Regions from separate parts of the Glutamicibacter endophyticus genome, predicted to be linked through region 1. Evidence: riboswitches for the same ligand, from Rfam matches in the RefSeq annotation. Region 1 holds a riboswitch; the other holds the start of a gene.

Region 1 (4,515 bases):
AGGGCAAGCCTTCGATCACCGGCCTGCTCATGCGTTCCTTCAATAAGCCCTCCACCCCAGCACCCCCAACCCCGGAAAAAATTTCCGTCTAGTTCAGTTCGTCACCCACCTGAGAGAAAGTGAAAACAATGAAGTTCACCATGCGAAAGCTTGCTGCCACCGCGGCCATCGCGGCTCTGGCCCTGACCGGCTGTGGCCGTCAGACCGACACCGGATCCGAAGCCAGCGGCTTCGAAGAGGGTTCGGCCATCGGCGTGGCCCTGCCGCAGAAGACCAGTGAAAACTGGGTGCTGGCCGAGAAACTGTTCAACGACGGACTCAAGGATGCCGGCTTCGAGCCGATCGTGCAGTTCGCCAACGGCGGCGTCGCCGAACAGCAGAATCAGATCAGCGCCATGGTCACCAACGGCGCCAAGGTCATCATCGTCGGCGCCATCGACGGCTCGCAGCTGGGCACCCAGTTGGCCGCCGCCAAGGAAGCCGGGGCGACCGTGATCGCCTACGACCGTCTGGTGACCAACACGGAGAACGTGGACTACTACGTGGCCTACGATAACTTCCAGGTCGGCGAGCTGCAGGGCAAGGCACTGCTCGAGGGGCTCGAGAAGAAGGGCAAGGCTCCCTACAACATCGAGCTCTTCGCCGGTTCCCCGGATGATGCCAACGCCGATGACTTCTTCAACGGAGCCATGAGCGTGCTGAAGCCGAAGATCGACGACGGAACCCTGAAGGTACTCTCCGGGCAGAAGTCCTTCGAGCAGGCCGTAACCCAGGGCTGGAAGTCCGAAAATGCGCAGAAGCGCATGGACACCATCTTGACCGGTAACTACGGCAAGGAAGACCTCGATGGTGTGCTCTCCCCGAATGACACCCTGGCCCGCGCCGTGCTGACCTCGGTCAAGGCTGCCGGTAAGGATCTTCCGGTGGTCACCGGTCAGGACTCCGAGGTCGAATCGGTGAAGTCGATCATGGCCGGGGAGCAGTACTCCACGATCAACAAGGACACCCGCAACCTGGTGGCCGAGGCGATCGATATGGTCAAGGCACTACAGGCTGGTGAAGAGCCAAAGGTCACCGATGCAGAGTCCTTCGATAACGGCTCGAAGACCGTTCCGGCGAATCTGCTGGATCCGCAGATCGTAACCAAGGAGAACGTCACCGAGGCATACGCCGACGATCCGGTGCTTGGCCCGATTACCGAAGGCAAGTAACGGCAGCACGTAGCTTCAAAAAGTCGCTGGCCCCAGACTTCTGTCTGGGGCCAGCGCTCTTTGTGTCCACGGGGATGATCGAGCGTGTCATCGATCGCTGTCCCGGGCCGAGGCACGGGACAGTTCATCGCGACGAGTTTGGTCAGAGTTCCGCGTCAGTTCCGGCGCATGGGAAGCCAGCCGCCTCTAGAATCCGCCAGTGGTGTTGGTATGAGACGTTGAGGTCACCTCGCCGGTTACCGACAGGCGCTTGGGTTGCACACCGTTGATTTCGTAGTCGCCAACGATACGTGACTTGTAGACCGCAGGATTGTGGGTGGCGATGGTGCGCGCATTGCGCCAGTGCCGGTCGAAGTTAAAGGACGCTCGGGTGGCCGAAGCCCCCAGCCCGTCGAAAAGCTTATTGGTGGCAGCGATAACCATGGGCTGCACTACGCTCTGCGCGCGGTTGGCGGCCAGCTCACACACGGCGAAACGCTCGTGGTCATTGAGGTTGCTGTCGGCCAGCGCGGCTTCAACCTCCAAAACGGCCCCCATCACCACCGCATCGCTGGCGAACACCGCACCGGAGACCTCCCCGACCAATTGCAATACCTGTGGTTCCTGATGCACCGGCACGCCGGTGCCGGTGGAGAAGCTGCGGGTACGCGACTGAACCGCCAGGCGCATGTCGTTCAGCGCCGACCGGCCGATACCTGCCTGGACCGCAAGCAGCACGAGCTGGAAGATCGCGGCTTCCGGATCGATGGGGTCTTCGGGCATGAAGCTATCTACCGGGACATTGCTGAATTCGGTGGTGCCGGTGCCGGTCAGTTGCTGGCCGAACCCGTCCCAGTCATCGATGATTTTAACGCCGCTGTGCTGGGTGGAAACCACGGCAATGTGACGCCCCGGGCGCTGCGGGTGGCTGACCGCGACGGTGGTCCAATCCGCGAAAATGGTGCCGGTGCAATAGTACTTTTCGCCGTTAACGACCCAGCGGCCATTGACCTCACTGACGGCCGTATTCAGTGTCCCGAGCGGATTGCCGCCCTTTTCGGTGTAGGCGTTACCGACGATATGTCCGGACGCAATGCGCGCGATCCACTTTTTACGCAGTGCCTCGTCCTCAAGCCGGAGCACATGCTCGGTGAAGGCAATATGCGCCCGCCACAGTTGAGCAATGTGGGAATCCGCCTCAGCCAACTCGATCAACAAGCGAAATACATCCGAAAGCCGTGCCCCGTGGCCACCGGCTTCGACCGGTAACCGCAACGCCCCAAAACGCTCGCGATTGAGCCAGCCGACCTGTTCAAAGGGAAGCTGACGAAGCTGCTCGCGTTCATTGGTTCCGTCAGCGATTTGCGCGAACACCGGACGAAAAATCGCAGCCAGGCGTTCGTACTGCTCATCCGCGCACGGCCCGGGAGTGACCTTTAACAGTTGGCGCACGGCCACCGGCTCTACGTGGTCATCTAGATTACGGGCCGAAGCCCCGGCGGGGTCACTCAATGCGTTGAAGTCCATGTTGGCGTTGTCGAAAGACACTGGAAAAATCCTCATTTCTTTCCATCGGATCTGGCGGTAGCACCGGCCCGTCACGCGGGTGGTTGCTGCGGCGTCGTCGAGCCAGATCTCTCGGCCGCTCTGGATGGGTTCGTAATCATTTGTAGCGTTACGTCCTTTCACGTCCCAAGCCGGGCGTCACAAAGTAACGAGCCGTAGTAGTGACGCCAGTCATACTTCAGGAGATGTAGGCCGGTGGCCACGAAAGGCGCTTCGTCGATCCTTCAAGTTCATCAACGAATCCACACTTATCAAAAGAAGAATCAGAATTTCTCGCGTCCGGCCACCATCTTTCGAAGATTCGTCATGTTACGAAAGGTTTGCCCTCGGTTCATTCGACGCGGTTCGATTGTTGCGGAACCATCCCGAGCGGCCGAGAGATCTGGCTCGACGACGCCGCAGCAACCACCACGCCCATGAACTGGTCGCGGACGGTGCTACCGCCAGAACCGATGGAGATGATCATGGCACTTGCCTACGCACCCGCGCACACCTCAACCAATACTGCCCTGCCGCTGAGCTTCCGCCGGCTTGCACGCACCTTTAGCACACGCAGCGAAACCCGCCGAGTACTGCAGGACTTTAACCTCGAGATCGCCGCCGGTGAACTGGTGGCCATTCTGGGCCCAAGCGGATGCGGAAAATCCACCTTGTTGCGCGCAGCTAGCGGGCTAGATACGCCAAGCTCCGGGCAGGTGCTCATCGGCGACTTGCCGGTGGCCGGGATTGACGAGCGCTGCTCGGTCGCCTTCCAAGAACCAAGACTGCTGCCGTGGCGTTCGATTCGCGAAAATATCGAGCTCGGCCTGCCACTGGGTTTGGACCAGAACGAGGGCACCACCCTGATCGATGAACTGCTCGAGATTACCGGCCTGGCACAGGTAGCCGACGTGCACCCGCAGGAAATCTCAGACGGCCTTGCGCAACGCGTCTCGCTGGCTCGCGCCCTAGCCCGCCGCCCCGGCGTGCTGCTCCTTGATGAACCCTTCGGGGCTCTGGATGCGCTGACTCGACTCGAATTGCAGGAGCTGTTGCGCGCGGTTCACGCGGCCATTCCCACCACAGTGTTGCTCGTGACCCACGATGTCGACGAGGCCCTGCAGTTAGCGGACCGAGTGATCGTACTGGGCCGCGAGGCACCGGGCATTCCGGCCGGCGTCATCCGGGATCTGCGCCTAGACACCGCGGCCGGGCACCAGCGCCGCGACGGCGACTTCGGCGCGCACCGCAACATGTTGCAGGATTTGCTCAGCGTCGATAACCACACCGACTAATACAGCGCACATCGCCCCTGCGGCAGGCCACACCGGTGCATGCGCCTTGCTCCGATCAACCAGCGAGCCACCTAGTTCTCGCACTCCCCCGTGGACCTGCGCTGTCGCGAGACTGGCGTCTTCTGGTTGCCGCCCACGGTGAACTGGTGCCCTCCGGAACACAGGGGAATACTACGTTCACCACTACCGGGCCCAACCTGAAGGATCTCCCGGTGAAACCAAGGCACGGCAGGTTACGTTCGCGCTAGGTGCACCAAAGCCAACTCCGCGAAAATGTGCGCGGCACGGGGCGCCGATTAATGCGGCAACACGAGCCCCCGTTGGAGACCACGAAACCGTACCGAGCGCGTTAAGTTTACGTAACCTGCAACACACCTTTCGTTATCTTGACTCATTCAAAAAAAGCCGTCATGCTGGAGACTGTGACTGAGATGGTCGGAATCGAAGAGGTACTGCGGGCGGCATCCCTGCGCGTGACGCGTCCA
Region 2 (4,515 bases), 630 kb from region 1:
TCGACGGACGGATAAAAGTCGCGGGCAAATTCTCGTTCGGCAGTTAAAGCTAACGACGTCATCAGGATCCTCGGATTGACATGTGGGTTCAGAACCAACCTTAGCCGCTACTCGCTCAGTGCAAACACAGCAGTCACTGCCTATGATCATGGGGTGAGACCTCAACTGCCTGTCGTTACGTCCCGCGCCGATCGTTCACCACGTCTCGAAGTGCTACTGGTACTGGCCCTATCACTGGGACAAAGCGCCGTGTATTCGCTGGTCAGTTTCCTCGACAAGCTCACGCGTGCGCCGCTGGGGGAGCAAACCACGTCGCTGAATAACTCGCTAAGTACGCGGCCCTACCTAGACCTGACTTACCAGCTCCTCGACATACTTTTTGCGCTCGTCCCGGTGGTGCTCAGTCTGTACTTCCTGCGCCTGACCCTCGGTCGTACCGTCCATGACATTGGTTTCGACCTGCGGCGTCCATTCCGGGACCTGCTGATGGGTGCGGCACTTTTCCTCGCCATGGGATTAGGCACCCTGGGCCTCTACGCGGCAGGCCGGGCCCTAGGGATCACCACAGCGCTGCACGCAGCAAACTTAGCCGAATACTGGTGGAGCATTCCGGTGCTACTGCTATCCGCAGCGCGCCATGCAATTCTCGAAGAAGTCATCATGCTGGCCTTTCTCGGTGCCTACCGGAGGTTCTTCGGGCTCTCGACCATGGCGGTCATTGTGGTCTCAGCGCTCGTGCGCGGTAGCTATCACCTCTATCAGGGCGTCGGACCGTTCCTCGGCAACTTCGTCATGGGACTGGTCTTCGGCTGGATCTATCAGCGTTATGGCCGGGTAATGCCACTAGTGATAGCCCATTTCCTCTTAGACGCGGTGGGCTTTGTCGGGTTTATGCTCATTGGCCCGGCCATCGGCATCGGAAACTAGGAGACGGATCATGGACATCAGAATTGTTGCCGCCACCGAAGAGCACGGTACCGCCCTGATTTCTTTGTGGGAGGAGGCCGAGCTACTGCGACCCTGGAATGATGCTCGGGCAGATATCCGCCGCGCTATCACGGGGCCCTCGTCGGATCTGCTCCTCGGGATGGTCGACGGGCAGCTGGTCGCTTCGGTGATGGTAGGCCACGACGGGCACCGTGGGTGGCTTTATTATCTTGCGGTAGCTCAGGAGGCGCGGCGTCGAGGCTTCGGGCGTGCAATGGTGCAGGCGGGGACGAGTTGGCTTGAACAGCGAGGAGTACCCAAGGTCCAATTGATGGTGCGCGATGGCAATGAGCAGGCCCGTGACTTCTATCGCGCCTTGGGTTTTGAAAGACAACGCGTCGAGGTGCTGGGAATGGTTCTTCCACAGACGCTGGATGCATCGCCTTAAAACGTGGAGGTCGGCACGCCCCAAGGGCGTATGCCGACCTCACACTGCAAAGTTCTAAAGAACCACGGTGCCATTCGGAGTTTCGAAGGTTACCGACATGATGCCAGGAGTCCCGTTCGGCGCCTGGTAATTCATGATGACGTCGCCTAGGACTACCTCACGCGGTTGTCCAAGCCATTCGAGTACCCGATCACGTGATCCGGCGATCGAGATCTGCGAAATCGAACCGCGCGGTTCTAGCGCGCGTGAGGGGTGCAATTCCTCGGTGCCCTCGTCCCAGCGAATTAGGTAGGGGACCTGCGGATCGGCGATGAGTCCCTTGATGCCGATCTGGCGCCAAGTCAGCTCACGGCCATCTGGGAACTTGCGGTTACCCGGCACGGATTCACGACCCAGCCGTTGCTCGGCGTCCGAGAGGTCATCGAGTGAGACAACCCAGCCCATCCAGCCGCCGCCGGCCTCGGAGCGGGCCCGCACCGCTTGGCCGAAGGGGGCCTTGTCGCTGGCCGGGTGATTCAGTACCTCGACAACTTCGAGGTACTGATTGTTCGTTAGCGGAAAAATTACGTTGCGAGTTCCGAATCGTGGATGCACGCCACCTTTGACGAAATCCAATCCCAAGGTCTTGGATACCCGCTCGGCAGTAGGCATCAGCCCATCTGGGCCACAAGCGTACGAAACGTGATCTAGCCTCATCATGGCTACATCATTGCACCATGTGATTCAAGTCTCGACTTAGGGTTACCTTAGTTGAGTTTGGGCCCGTCATTGAGCCTATTTGCTGGAGTAAACCGCAGGTCGCATCCAAAGTGTTGCCCTCGAGCTGGTTTGGTCGATCACTATGCAGTGCTGCCAGAAGTGGGGCGACGGTGGTGTCTAGGTAAGCGCGCTGCGTTCTGAAGTCGCGCGGTTTTCTGTCCAGGGTTTCCCGCTTCAGGGTGCTGGTCGAATATTCTTTGATCTGATTCCCTGATTACGTGATTGTGACCCACTGCGTCACGTCAATATGTCACAGATTGCAAAATTCTTCGACAGTCGGCAGACTTATAGCTAGGTCATGAGTTCCAGCGACAAGCCCCGGCTCGCTGGACGGCAACCCTCCAACCGCGGTGGGGTGCCCCGGGTGAAGACCTGGCCCTGCACGCAGATGCGTGCTCAGGACAAGCGCGGGTTACTCCCTGGAAGGCGCCACCGTGTGGTCTTCCATGCAGGTGTGTTTTCAGTGGTGTACCCCTAACTAGTTATGAACTAATTGGAGGAAAACCATGAGCCAGAATTGGTCCTTTGAAACTCGTCAGATCCACGCAGGACAGACACCTGACCCGGTGACCGGTGCACGTGCGCTACCGATCTACCAGACCACGTCGTTCGTCTTCCCGAGTGCCGAGAGCGCCGCGGCGCGATTTGCACTTCAAGAACTTGAGCCGATCTATACCCGTATCGGCAATCCCACGCAGGAAGCCGTCGAAAACCGCATCGCAGATCTCGAAGGCGGCGTGGGCGCACTGCTACTGTCCTCCGGGCAGGCAGCAACCAGTTTCGCCATTCTGAATCTCGCCGAAGCCGGCGATCACATCGTGGCCAGCCCCAGCCTTTACGGTGGTACGCAGAACCTGCTCAAGCACACCCTGAAGCGTCTGGGCATTGAGGTTACCTTCGTGGCCGACCCGGACAATCTCGAGGCATGGCGCGAGGCCGTGCGTCCAAACACCAAGGCCTTCTTCGGTGAGGTAGTCTCCAACCCGCGCCAGGACGTGCTGGACATCGAAGGTGTGGCCGCCGTGGCCCACGAAGCCGGCGTGCCGTTGCTCGTGGACAACACCCTAGCGACGCCGTACCTGGTCCGTCCGATCGAGTGGGGCGCCGATATTGTCATTCATTCGGCCACCAAGTACCTCGGCGGACATGGCACCGCCATCGCTGGCGTAATCGTTGACTCGGGGAATTTCGACTTCGCTAAGGACCCGGAACGATTCCCGGGCTTCAACACCCCGGACGAGTCCTACAACGGCCTGGTCTTCGCCCGTGACCTTGGCGTCAACGGCATTTTCGGGGCCAACTTGGCCTACATCCTCAAGGCCCGGGTCCAGCTCCTGCGTGACCTCGGATCCGCGGTGGCACCTTTCAACGCGTTCCTGATCGCACAGGGACTTGAGACGTTGTCGTTGCGCGTGGAGCGCCACGTGGCCAATGCCAAGGCCGTGGCGGAATTCCTTGAACAGCACGAACTGGTCGAATCCGTCAGCTACGCGGGGCTTCCTTCGTCGCCATGGTACGAGCGTGGGCAGAAGTACGCTCCGCAGGGTGTTGGGGCCATCGTGGCCTTCGAAGTGGCCGGTGGCACCGCCGCCGGGCAAGCCTTTGTCGATGGACTCAAGCTTCACTCCAACCTTGCCAACATCGGCGACGTGCGCTCGCTGGTGGTGCACCCCGACTCCACCACGCACGCGCAGCTCTCCGCCGAGGAACGTCTGGCCGCCGGTGTGCGTCCGGGCCTCGTGCGGTTGAGCGTTGGCATCGAAAATATCCAGGATATTCTGGCCGATCTCGAGCTCGGCTTCGCCGCCGTAGGTGAGCTCGGCTCGAAGGAATTGCAAGAGACACGCTAAGGCATATGAGCATACCCGTGACTACCGAGCCGACGTATTCGGATCACCCGACCATCGACGGACAGGACGGCATTGTGCGCCGCCTGTCCGTGGGTGAGCACCATTTTGAAACCGGAGGGTACCTGCCCGAGGTGGAGCTGGCCTACGAAACCTTTGGCACGCTCAATGCCGAGGGCAGCAACGCGGTGCTGGTGCTGCATGCGCTGACCGGAGATGCACATGTGGCAACCGGGCATGCCGCACAGCCCGGCTGGTGGGCTGACTTCGTAGGTCCGGGGCTCACCGTGGACACGGATAAATATTTCGTGCTCAGCGTCAATATGCTCGGTGGGTGCAACGGTTCCACCGGACCATCGAGCCACGACGCGCATGGCCGTCCCTATGGGTCGCGCTTCCCGTTCACCACAATTCGCGATGCGGTGCACGTCGAGGCGAAACTCGCCGATGTCCTAGGGATCGACGTGTTTCATGCGGTGATGGGTGGTTCCATGGGTGGAGCGCGCGCTCTGGAATGGGCCGTGCAGTATCCGG

Evidence for each region. Region 1 has a riboswitch for S-adenosylmethionine ahead of ACJD00_RS01620 (acyl-CoA dehydrogenase family protein). Riboswitches for the same ligand answer to the same signal wherever they lie in the genome.
Region 2: linked by a shared signal. The riboswitch ahead of ACJD00_RS04465 (bifunctional o-acetylhomoserine/o-acetylserine sulfhydrylase) and the one ahead of ACJD00_RS01620 (acyl-CoA dehydrogenase family protein) in region 1 are both predicted to bind S-adenosylmethionine.

What each region holds. Positions count from the first base shown of each region.
Region 1 covers NZ_CP174200.1:307,829-312,343, reverse strand. The annotation lists gene mmsB (multiple monosaccharide ABC transporter permease) at 1-92, shown strand, start outside; gene ACJD00_RS01625 (substrate-binding domain-containing protein) at 141-1,211, shown strand; gene ACJD00_RS01620 (acyl-CoA dehydrogenase family protein) at 1,398-2,738, opposite strand; SAM riboswitch class I at 2,757-2,848, opposite strand; SAM riboswitch class I at 3,114-3,215, shown strand; gene ACJD00_RS01615 (ABC transporter ATP-binding protein) at 3,221-4,030, shown strand; gene ACJD00_RS01610 (Fur family transcriptional regulator) at 4,462-4,515, shown strand, end outside.
Region 2 covers NZ_CP174200.1:935,151-939,665, forward strand. The annotation lists gene ACJD00_RS04445 (aminoglycoside phosphotransferase family protein) at 1-62, opposite strand, end outside; gene ACJD00_RS04450 (CPBP family intramembrane glutamic endopeptidase) at 154-927, shown strand; gene ACJD00_RS04455 (GNAT family acetyltransferase) at 938-1,375, shown strand; gene ACJD00_RS04460 (VOC family protein) at 1,430-2,074, opposite strand; SAM riboswitch class IV at 2,429-2,548, shown strand; gene ACJD00_RS04465 (bifunctional o-acetylhomoserine/o-acetylserine sulfhydrylase) at 2,641-3,984, shown strand; gene metX (homoserine O-acetyltransferase MetX) at 3,990-4,515, shown strand, end outside.